Regions from separate parts of the Vibrio syngnathi genome, predicted to be linked through region 2. Evidence: predicted binding sites of a transcription regulator. Region 2 holds the regulator's gene; the other holds the start of a gene.
The links. The regulator MetJ, encoded in region 2, represses methionine synthesis genes. The targets are predictions, from matches to a motif close to TTAGACNTNTANANGTCTAA.
Positions count from the first base shown of each region.

Region 1: metN (methionine ABC transporter ATP-binding protein MetN) is a predicted target of MetJ. The motif match lies at 3,920-3,939, and genes of this name have one in related genera.

Region 1 covers NZ_CP017916.1:2,488,916-2,494,928, reverse strand. The annotation lists gene syd (SecY-interacting protein) at 1-340, shown strand, start outside; gene K08M4_RS11395 (Zn-ribbon-containing protein) at 345-1,121, shown strand; gene K08M4_RS11390 (MetQ/NlpA family lipoprotein) at 1,240-2,049, opposite strand; gene K08M4_RS11385 (methionine ABC transporter permease) at 2,116-2,799, opposite strand; gene metN (methionine ABC transporter ATP-binding protein MetN) at 2,789-3,823, opposite strand; gene gmhB (D-glycero-beta-D-manno-heptose 1,7-bisphosphate 7-phosphatase) at 4,064-4,615, shown strand; gene K08M4_RS11370 (MliC family protein) at 4,679-5,020, shown strand; gene treR (trehalose operon repressor TreR) at 5,111-6,013, shown strand, end outside.
Region 2 covers NZ_CP017916.1:243,741-249,753, forward strand. The annotation lists gene priA (primosomal protein N') at 1-1,042, opposite strand, end outside; gene rpmE (50S ribosomal protein L31) at 1,374-1,592, shown strand; gene K08M4_RS01160 (malic enzyme-like NAD(P)-binding protein) at 1,924-3,213, shown strand; gene metJ (met regulon transcriptional regulator MetJ) at 3,430-3,750, opposite strand; gene K08M4_RS01170 (O-succinylhomoserine (thiol)-lyase) at 3,959-5,140, shown strand; gene K08M4_RS01175 (bifunctional aspartate kinase/homoserine dehydrogenase II) at 5,143-6,013, shown strand, end outside.

The sequences.
Region 1 (6,013 bases), 1.1 Mb from region 2:
TGAATTGACTCTGCACGAAGACATCAAAACTTTCTACGGCGCACAATTCAGCGCAGATATGAACGCGACCTTCGATGGTAACGAACTGACTCTGTTACAGATTTGGAGTGATGAAGACTTCGAATGCCTACAAGAAAACATTTTAGGTCACTTAGTCACTCAGCGTCGTTTAAAGCTAAAACCAACGGTTTTCATTGCCGCGACTGATGCTGAACTGGATGTTATCTCTATCTGTAACCTAACGGGTAACGTGATCCTAGAGCGCTTAGGTACCAAAAATCGTGATGTACTAGCCGAGACATTGGCAGAATTTTTAGAAAAGCTACAACCAGCGGTATAAATAGATGTACGTACTAGAACTTCAATTTGAGTGTTTTGATAACACAACGGTAAGCGCTGTCGACAAGGCGGTTAATGGCTTGATGGATGCACTTCGTTATAATGGACAAGTGTTAGGTCGTGAGTTTCCAATCGTGATGGGCGACGGTGAATTCTATGTTCGCGTAGTGTGCCCTGAGCAAGATAGTTTACACCCACGTAATCACTCAGACTTCGTCAAAGTCTGTTTCGAGCGCTTATCTGCGGCGAGTTTATTAGCGCCTAAGATGCGTCTGCTTGGCCGAGATCTTAATTCCGAAGAAGTAGCCGAAGATGAAACGCCAAGTTGGCAGGTGTTATACACGACATTTGTTCATACCTGTTCACCACTGCGTAGTGGCGATAGCTTGTTACCGATCCCACTATATCGTAACCCGCCGACATTCAATGGCGATCATAAAGCCGTACTGAAATGGCAGACCGAATGGCAAGCCTGTGATGAAGTACAAATGGGCGGTGGTTGCCGTGCTGAACATGCAACGTTGACCGAGATCAGTGATACCAAAAGCGTACTGTTCAAACGCGGTTGGGGTTTAAGAGGGCGCATTGAATTTCTGACTAAGATTCCAACTTACTACTACTTATATCGTGTCGGTGGGATCAGCCTGAAAGCTGAAAAAGAGCGTAAATGCCCGCAATGTGGTGGTGAATGGCTGCTTGATGCACCAATCCACGATATTTTCTATTTCAAGTGTGATGATTGCCGATTGGTGTCAAATATCTCTTGGGATCACCTCAAGTAATCGACTTCATTTCGATTAACCCTGAGAAGCTTTATTTTCTAGCAAACCTTCATCATTAAAAAAGGGGCTGACATTGAGTCAGCCCCTTTCGGTATCTATAAGGTACTATTTTAGCTGATTACCAACCTTTAACTACGCCACCTTGGAATATGTCAGAAGCTGCGTTGTATACTTCTTCAGTTTGGTATGCTTTAACGAAGTTTTGTACGTTTTCTGCATTTAGATTGTCTTCTCGAGAAACGATTAGGTTCACGTATGGAGAATCTTTGTCTTCAACGAATACGCCGTCTTTTTGTGGAGTCAGGTTGATAGAGCTCGCGTAAGTAGTGTTGATGATAGATAAAGTTACATCATCAAGAGAACGTGGCAGTTGAGCTGCGTCTAGTTCAACAATCGTTAGGTTCTTAGGGTTACCAACGATGTCACGAACGGTAGCTAGAAGACCTGCACCTTCACGAAGTTCAAGTAGACCTTGCTGCTCAAGAAGCAGTAGAGAACGACCTAGGTTTGTTGGATCGTTTGGTACAGCAATACGAGCACCATCTTGGATTTCGTCTACCGATTTAACTTCTTTAGAGTAACCAGCAATAGGGTAAACAAAAGTGTTACCAGCGATCGTTAGTTTGTAGCCACGGTCAGCAACTTGCTGATCTAGGTACGGCGTGTGTTGGAATGCATTGATGTCGATAGAACCATCATCTAGCGCTGCGTTAGGTGTTACATAATCCGTAAAAGTGACCAGTTCAACATCTAGGCCGTATTGCTCTTTCGCGACTTTAGCTGCGACTTCAGCAACTTGTGCTTCTGCACCTGCCATTACGCCAACTTTGATCTTAGAAGTATCGACTTCTTTATCACCACAACCTGCTAGTACTAGCGCTGAAGCTGCTGCTGCAATAGTAAGTAAACCTTTAAGGTTAAATTTCATAATAATCTCCTTTTAATAAATCTATTTAATTTGGTTCAGACGACTTTGATTTTGGTCTGTAAGTCGTTATCTGTGGTCAACGCGGCGAACTAATGAATCACCGATTGATTGAATAATTTGTACCAGCACAATCAACATGACGACGGTCACAGCCATAATAATCACATCGTAGCGGTGAAATCCGTAACGAATCGCGACATCACCTAGGCCACCACCACCCACAGTTCCGGCCATTGCCGAGTAACTCACAAGAGTCACTAGCGTAATTGTCACTGAGTTGATGATAGTCGGCAGTGCTTCAGGAAGCAGAACCTTATTGATGATTTGTGTTGGTGTTGCGCCCATTGACTGAGCTGCTTCCACTAGACCTGTTGGTACTTCAAGTAGTGCACTCTCGATAAGTCGAGCCACGAATGGGATTGCTCCAATGGTGAGTGGAACAATCGCTGCGGTTGTACCGATGAAGGTGCCGATCAGCATTTTAGTGAGAGGGATGATCGCTACCATCAGTACTAAGAAAGGCACTGAACGGCCCACGTTCACAACGGCACCAAGAATCTTGTTTAGTTTGGTGTTCTCTAACAGACCACCTTTTTTAGTGGTGTGTAGAATCACGCCTAATGGAATACCGACAGCGAAACCAACGATGCCAGCAACAGCAACCATGTAAAGCGTTTCGCCAGTTGCTTCGAGTAGAAGGTTGCCGTTAAGGCTGATCCAGTCAGCAATCTCGTTGAAACTAAAGGACATAACCAAGCACCTCTACTTTTACATTGTTGTCGCGTAGGAATTGGATAGCAGCATTATCATCTGCTTCATTACCGAACAGCTCAGCGACCATCATGCCGAACTTCACGCCGCCGGCGTAATCGAGGTCAGAGCTTAAGATGCTGACATCGATATTGAATTTACGAGCAATTTGCGTCATCAGTGGAGCATCAACGGTTGCACCAGTAAACTCAAGACGCACTAATGGGTAGCTACTGTTAACACGAGTCTCTTGCAAACGCGCTTGATAATCTTCAGGGATAGATAGGTCTAGCGTTGAGCGAATAAACTGATGTGCTAGCTCTGTCTTAGGGTGTGCGAAGATGTCGCCAACTGTGCCTTTCTCTACTAGCTCGCCACCGCCAATGATCGCGACTTCGTGACAAATGCTTTTCACTACGTCCATCTCGTGCGTAATAAGTAGGATCGTGATGTGTAGCTTGCGGTTGATTTCACGTAGCAGCTCAAGAATAGATTGAGTCGTTGCTGGATCCAGAGCACTGGTCGCTTCATCACACAGTAGTACTTTCGGGTCTGAAGCTAGCGCACGAGCAATAGCGACACGCTGCTTTTGACCGCCACTTAAGTTCGCAGGGTAGGTATCACGCTTATCCGATAGGCCGACAAGCTCAAGTAGCTCACTCACTTTCGCTTCAATCGCAGCTTTATCTCTACCAGCAAGCTCTAAAGGCAGTGCTACGTTGTTAAATACAGTACGAGAAGACAGCAGATTGAAGTGTTGGAATATCATGCCGATGTTACGGCGTGCTTCGCTAAGTTCTGATTTGCTGAGTTTTGTTAGGTCGATACCGTCAACAATCACCTCACCTGACGTTGGAGCTTCCAACATGTTTACACAACGAATAAGGGTACTTTTGCCTGCACCTGAAGAGCCGATGACTCCAAAGATTTGACCTTGAGGAATGTGGAGGTTGATATCAATTAAGGCATTGATTTCTTTAGTGCCTTGATAGAAAACCTTGTTGACTTGATTCACTTTAATCATAGAGAAACCCGTGCAGGTAGAACAGAATAATATATTGATGACTCACTCGATTTACAGATGATGCTATGGTGTTCTATGATCTAAGTCAATAGATATTTTTACGTCTAGACGGCTAAACGCGAGTTGCGAAGTTAAACTAGAAACAAATCGTTAACGAACGCAAAACTAAATAGATAGTGATGAAGCAAATAAAGCGTGTAATAATTAATGATTAATAGAGAGTTGATAGAGAACTGAATTTTGTCTAAACCTGCTGTTTTTTTAGATCGTGATGGTGTGATTAACGTTGATCACGGCTACGTACATGATGAACATGACTTTGAATACATCGATGGTGTGTTTGAAGCGGCGAAAGCGTTTAAAGATATGGGTTATTTATTGGTGTTAGTGACCAACCAATCTGGTATTGCTCGCGGCATGTTTAGTGAAGACCGTTTTCTTTCTCTAACGCAGTGGATGGATTGGAACTTTGTTGATAACGGCGTTGAGCTAGATGGTATTTATTACTGCCCGCACCACGCTGAGCACGGTGTTGGTGACTACAAACAAGATTGTGAATGTCGTAAACCAAAGCCAGGCATGTTCATTTCTGCGCGTGACTTTCTGAAGATTGATATGGCTAACTCGGTCATGATCGGCGATAAAGCTGAAGACATGATGGCTGCAGAGGCGGCGGGTGTTGGCACTAAAGTACTGGTAAGAACTGGTAAGCCAATCACTGAAAAAGGTGAAGCGCTTGCAAGTGTCGTGCTTGACAGTATTAAAGATGTACCAGCATTCTTAAAAGGTTAAGAGACTAAGTCTCTTTCACTTAGATATAAGTGTTATTCACAATATAAAGATGAGGAACGCAGTATGAAAGCATTGTTGATAGCATCTCTATGTACTGTAGCGTTATTCGGATGCTCTAAATCAGCAGCTCCTGAGACTAAGAGCGCAGTATCGGACGATCAATTCGTGACTTATCAATGTGAGTCCGATGTTTCATTTAAGGTCGCTTATCTTGGTAATGAAAAAGCGGTATTGCGTTTACCTGAAAATGAATATCGCCTAACGCAAATCGCAGCCGGTTCAGGTACGAAATACATCCTAGATGATGGTACTTCTGAATTGGTTAACAGCGTCACTTTACATACGAAAGGCGACAACGCTCGTCTAGAACTTGGTCGTGTTATCTATAAAAACTGCCGAAAGTAGGTCATAGTTAACGACTAGGTTTTACAAACAGTTAAGTGAGGGGGGTCACCCTCACTTTTTCTTTTTCTTCCCTTTAACGTCAGACTTCTTATGAGCAAAAAACTTACTATTCTCGATATTGCTAAGCTGTCCGGTGTTGGTAAGTCTACCGTATCTCGCGTTTTGACCAATGATCCAAAAGTGAAACCTGAAACCCGTGAAAGGGTGGAAAGAGTAATTCAAGAATCAGGGTATACACCTTCAAAGTCTGCACAATCTATGCGCGGTGGCAGCCAAAAAGTCATCGGTGTGATCATCTCTCGTCTGGACTCTCCCTCTGAAAACAAAGCCGTTAGCACTATGCTGACTGAGTTGTATCGAGCGGATTACGATGTGGTGATCATGGAAAGCCAACTTGATAGAGATAAAGCCAATGAGCACCTTCAGGTTCTTAAACGTCGCAATGTTGATGGCATCATTGTGTTTGGCTTTACTGACTGTGATATCCCTGCGATCGAAGCGTGGGAACACAAAGCGGTTGTGATTGCTCTGGATACCGAGAACGTGACGTCGATTAACTATGATAACCAGCAGGTGATCAACAGTGCATTGGCGCATCTGTCGGATCAGGGGATCTCTGATATTGGCTTTATCGGCGTTGATCCTAGCGATAAATCAACCGGTGAGCTGCGTCTTAAGGCTTATATCGATTGGTGCGAAAGCACTGGAGTGATTGCGAACTATCGCACTGGTCAGCTTCATCATGAAAGCGCTTATCAGCTGGTGGATGAGGTACTGACTCCGACCACTCAAGCACTTGTTTGTGCCAGCGACACATTGGCTCTTGGTGTCATCAAACGTCTACAAGAGCTACAACGTGAAGATGTGGTCGTCACGGGCGTTGGTGGTAATGATCTTCTCTCTTTCTTGTTCCCGCGAGTATTTAGCATTGATCCTGGATATCAATCTGCGGGTAAATTGGCCGCTAATCTATTGATCTCTCAGCTTTTAGGC
Region 2 (6,013 bases):
CCTTATGAGCTCGCATGATCGCCACATCACGAGCGTGGTAGCGGAGGCTGTCTTGCTGTTTATATGAAGCATCATGTTCTTCATCGACAATAATGATGCCCAGATCGGCAAAAGGCGTGAACAGAGCCGAGCGCGTACCAATCACAATGCCCGCTATTTTGTCACGTGCTGATAACCAAGCATTCAATCGTTCAGAATCGTTTAATCCAGAGTGAATCACCTCAACAGGCACATTAAAACGACGCTTAAAGCGATTAATCGTTTGAGGGGTTAGGCCGATCTCCGGTACTAACACTAACGCTTGTTTACCTTGGTCGAGAATCGGTTTGATCATATTCAGATAGACTTCAGTCTTACCTGAGCCAGTAACCCCCTCTAACAAGAAGCAACCAAAGTCGGTTTGGCTATTTACCGTTGCTATTGCTATAGCCTGTTCTTCATTGAGTTTTGGCTTATCTTGATCGTTTTCGAGATCCACCGGCCATGCATGGCGTTTTGGTTTTTTCTCTACCGATTCAACCCAGCCCTTCTCTTCCAACGTCTTAAGTACCGCGCTGCCCACCTCTTCATCGATGAACTTCTGATGAGGAACCGGGCCGTGCTCAAGCATGTGCATCACTTTGGCTTGTTTGACCGCTCGGCCGAAGCCCTGCATCAGTTGATCTCTGCCTGATGGGGTCAATTGCCATTCAACAAGCGTCGCGAAGTCTGCAGCTTTGCCTTTTCGTAAGGCGCTTGGTAGTGCGTTGGCCAAGGTTTCACCTAGTGGATACTGATAGAACTGGCTACACCATACCAAGAGTGAGTAGACCGATTCCGGCCAAACGGGTTGGTTGTCTAGTAAGGCTTTAATGGGCTTGAGTTTGTCTAATTCGAATTCAGATTCGTTAACCAGAGCCGTAACAATACCTGTTAAGGTTTGTCGTCCAAAAGGCACAGAAACTCGTCCGCCAATTATAGGGAATAGGTGGCTAGGAATCTTGTAATCGAACTGTTTGTCTAGTGGAACCGGCAGTGCCACGCGGGCAATCATTGGGCGCATAAATGGACGACTTTATCTGAGTTGACGAGAGCGGACAGTCTAAAGGATAAGGCGGTTAAATTCGAGAAGCAGTTTGGACCAGCTCAGAGAGTAGAACCAGTGAAGACCACTTAAGCCTTAAATCTTAAAGTGACAAAGGAAATAAAGAGGCTATTGGTGAAAAATGTATCAAATCAGTTGATCCTACCCCACAGATTCATTACTATACTGCGCCTTAAAGGTATGGCTTTATCGCGGTTTAGTGATACAGCGGTGTCTTTATTTATTTTTTAACTACGTGTGGTGTCCGGCTTAGAATCGGATGGCGACACGGCCTAATTGAGGTTTTCCCATGAAAGTTGGTATCCACCCAGAATACAAAGCAGTTTCTGCAACTTGTTCTTGCGGTAACACGTTTGAGTTCAACTCAACGCTAGCAAAAGAATCAATCCACCTAGACGTATGTGACAAATGTCACCCGTTCTACACTGGTAAGCAACGTATCGTAGATACAGGCGGCCGTGTTGATCGCTTCAACAAGCGTTTCGGTGCTCTTTCTAGCAAGAAGTAATTCTCGCTATTTAGACATAAAAAGGACACTTCGGTGTCCTTTTTTGTTGCCTGAAATTTGAGAAAGTACTGAATCGTATTTCATTATTAGGTCAGTTAAAGTAATAGGTTACTGACGTAAATCTTACTTAATCACTTATCCCAACACTCTTTCCTCGAAATTCGCTCTAAAGTTGAGCAGGCGATAGTAATTTCAACTGCCCACTGGTCTTATTAGTAGTGAAATCTCGTTTTTTAATGATACAGATGCTTCAACCACCTAGGAACTTTGAAGTACATCCATTAACATGAACAAGATCCCCCAAATAATAATATCCTAGGAACCTACACCTATGTCTGAAGACAGCCGCCAAGATCAATCCTCTCAAGCGTTATCGCCTCAAGAACAATTCCGTCAGCAAGCTCTTGATTATCATGAGTTCCCAATTCCAGGCAAAATTGCCGTAGAACTGACGAAGCCTGCAAACTCTGCAGAAGACCTAGCACTGGCATACAGCCCAGGTGTAGCTGAGCCTGTTCGCGAGATTGCACAGAACGTCGATAACGTTTACAAGTACACAGGTAAAGGCAACATGGTTGCAGTTATCTCTAACGGTACTGCAATTCTTGGCTTAGGCAATCTTGGTCCTATTGCTTCTAAACCGGTTATGGAAGGTAAAGCGCTACTGTTTAAGCGTTTTGCTGGTTTAGATTCTATCGATATTGAAGTAAAACACCGCACAATCGATGAGTTCGTTGATACGGTTGCGAATATCGCAGATACATTTGGCGGTATTAACTTAGAAGACATCAAAGCACCAGACTGTTTTGAAATCGAGCGTCGCCTGATTGAGCGTTGTGATGTACCTGTATTCCACGATGACCAACACGGTACTGCGATTGTTACGGCAGCAGGTATGCTGAATGCGATTGAGCTTCAAGGTAAGAAACTGGAAGAGTGTAAGATCGTTTGTTTAGGTGCTGGCGCAGCGGCGGTTGCTTGTATGGAGCTACTGATTAAGTGTGGCGCTCAGCGTGAGAAGATCTACATGCTTGACCGTAAAGGTGTGATCCACACTCGTCGTGATGACTTGAATGAATACAAAGAGCTGTTCGCAAATAACACCGACAAGCGCACGCTTGAAGATGTTATCGAAGGCGCTGATCTGTTCTTGGGTGTATCGGGTCCTAATCTGCTACCAGCTAAGGCTCTTACGCTGATGGCTGATAAGCCGGTTGTGTTTGCATGTTCAAACCCAGATCCAGAGATCAAGCCTGAGCTTGCACACGAAGTTCGTTCTGACCTAATCATGGGTACAGGCCGTAGTGATTACCCTAACCAAGTAAACAACGTACTTTGTTTCCCATTCATTTTCCGTGGTGCACTAGACGTGCGTGCGAGCGAAATCAATGACGAAATGAAGCTAGCGGCGGTTAAAGCGATTCGTGAACTAGCGAAAGAAGAAGTTCCAGCTGAAGTATTGGCAGCTGCGGGCGAGACTGCACTGGAATTTGGTAAAGGTTACATCATTCCTAAGCCAATGGATCCACGTCTGCTTCCTCGCATAGCAAAAGCAGTTGCGGAAGCGGCGGTTGAGTCTGGCGTTGCTCGTATTGAGATGCCTGCTAACTATATGGCTTAATGCCTTAATAGCTTAATAGCTTAATAGCTTAATAGCTTAATAGCTTAATAGCGGTTGCTCTATTGAGCGAAAAAGAATAATAAAAAACCGACTCATTTGGAGTCGGTTTTTTTATGTTTATCATTCACAGCGCACTGACAAGTAGTGTCGTGGGTGATGTGATAAATAGGGTTCAGCTATAGCGAATCAATAATGAAGGCAGTGACTGAGTTGTTTTTATTCTTCGTCAAACGCTTCGAACTCGATACCCATCTCTGTCATCAGTTTTTTCACTTCAGTAGGAATATCGTCGGGACGGTCTTTACGAAGATCTTCATCCGTTGGTAGTGGTTGGCCTGTGTACGCATGTAGAAAGGCTTCGCACAGTAGCTCACTGTTTGTTGCATGGCGTAGGTTATTAATCTGGCGGCGAGTGCGCTCGTCAGTAAGAACCTTTAACACTTTTAGAGGGATAGAAACTGTAATTTTCTTTACTTGTTCGCTTTTCTTTCCATGCTCAGCATATGGGCTTATGTATTCACCATTCCAGTCGGCCATTGCGTACCTTCATCACTTTAGTTGTTAGAATAAATTAATAGTGGTGATTTTAGCGGGATTTACTGCCATAAGCAAAGACATATAGACGTCTGGAAGTGTTGACGTCTCACGTTTATGAAAGTAAAGTGAATAACATATATCTAACACAGCCGCAAAATGCCGACAAGCAGCTGTGATTCTCAGACGCAAAATTTGTAAGGAAGCACCTATGAGCAGCCGGAAGCCAGCAACCATCGCCGTACGTACTGGTATCGAGTCAGACACGCAACATCATGCTGTTGTCCCACCCATTTATCTTTCGACTAACTATGGGTTTCCCGCTTTTGGTGAAGTGCCAAAGTATGATTATACCCGCTCTGGTAACCCAAACCGTGGTCTATTAGAAACGGCACTGTTTGAGCTTGAGTCGGGCAAAGGTGCGGTTGTGACTAACTGCGGTACGTCGGCACTTAACTTATGGGTATCCGCTTTCTTAGGTGGTGATGATCTTATCATCGCACCACACGACTGCTACGGCGGCACTTATCGTCTGTTTAACACACGCTCACTAAAAGGTGACTTCAAAGTTCTGTTCGTTGATCAATCGGATCAAGCGGCACTGGATGCGGCGATCGCGCTTAAGCCAAAGTTGATCTTAATCGAAACACCATCGAATCCACTGGTTCGTGTGGTTGATATTGCAGAAACTTGCCGTAAAGCGAAAGAAGTGGGTGCTCTGGTTGCTGTCGACAACACGTTTTTGACGCCTGTGTTCCAAAAGCCTTTAGAGCTGGGTGCTGACTTTGTTATCCACTCAACCACCAAATACATTAACGGACACTCGGATGTTATTGGTGGCGTTGTAGTGACTAAAACTGAAGAGCACGCTGAAGAGCTAGCATGGTGGGGCAACTGTATTGGTGCGACCGGCACACCATTTGATAGCTACATGACTCTACGTGGTATTCGTACGCTAGGTGCACGTATGCGTGTTCACGAAGAGAGTTCACGTGAAATTCTGACGGCGCTGCAACAACAAGATCTGGTGGGTACGATTTACCACCCAAGCCTTCCTGAACATCCGGGCCACGAGATCGCGAAAAAACAACAACTGGGCTTTGGTTCCATGCTGAGCTTTGAGTTTGCGGGCTCTTTTGAAGCACTTAAATATTTTGTAGATAAGTTAGAGCTATTTTCTTTGGCTGAATCACTGGGTGGGGTTGAAAGCCTGATTTGCCACCCAGCTTCGATGACTCACCGTGCGATGGGCGAAGAAGCATTGGCAGAAGCGGGTGTTTCTCAACAACTACTGCGCCTTTCTGTTGGCCTTGAAGATGCGGAAGACCTAATCGACGATCTCAAGCAAGCGTTTGAAAAAACACAACGCTTTATCACTGAAGGGGAGGGTTAATAATGGCAATCTTTCGCCAGCTACATAAATTTGGTGGCAGCAGTTTAGCGAACCCCGAGTGTTACCAACGCGTGGTCAATATTCTTAGAGAGTACTCATCAGCAACCGATTTAGTCGTTGTTTCAGCTGCGGGTAAAACAACCAACCGTTTGATTGAGTTTGTTGAAGCGCTCGATAAAGACGGCCGTATTGCTCACGAATGCCTGCAAACCCTTCGTCAGTTCCAACTTGAGCTGATTGAATCGTTACTTGACGGTGAAACTGCTGAGCAATTAACGGCAACCATTCAACAAGAATTTACTGCTTTGGGTGAGCTTACAGCTCCCTTGAGTGAAGCACAAAAAGCACAAGTACTGGGTCATGGTGAGGTTTGGTCTTCACGTCTGTTAGCCGCTTTGTTGTGCCAACATGACTTACAAGCGGTTGCTCAAGATGCGCGTGCCTTTTTACGTGCAGAAGCGGGTGCTCAACCCGAAGTGGATCGCGCGCGTTCTTATCCTCTGATTAAAGAAGTTTTGGCTCAGCATACGCATTGCCGAGTGGTGATTACGGGCTTTATGGCTCAGAACTGCGAAGGTGAAACAGTACTGCTTGGTCGTAACGGTTCAGATTACTCAGCAACCGTAATAGGCGCTCTGGCAGAAGTTGAACGTGTGACGATTTGGAGTGACGTGGCGGGCGTCTACAGCGCTGACCCTCGTTTGGTTTCGGATGCGTGTTTGTTGCCTCTGCTTCGCCTTGATGAAGCGAGTGAACTCGCTCGTCTGGCGGCTCCAGTGCTCCATAGCCGAACGCTACAGCCTGTCGCTCAAAGTGCTATGGATCTGAGCTTACGTTGCAGTTATCAGCCAGAGGCGGGTTCTACACAGATAG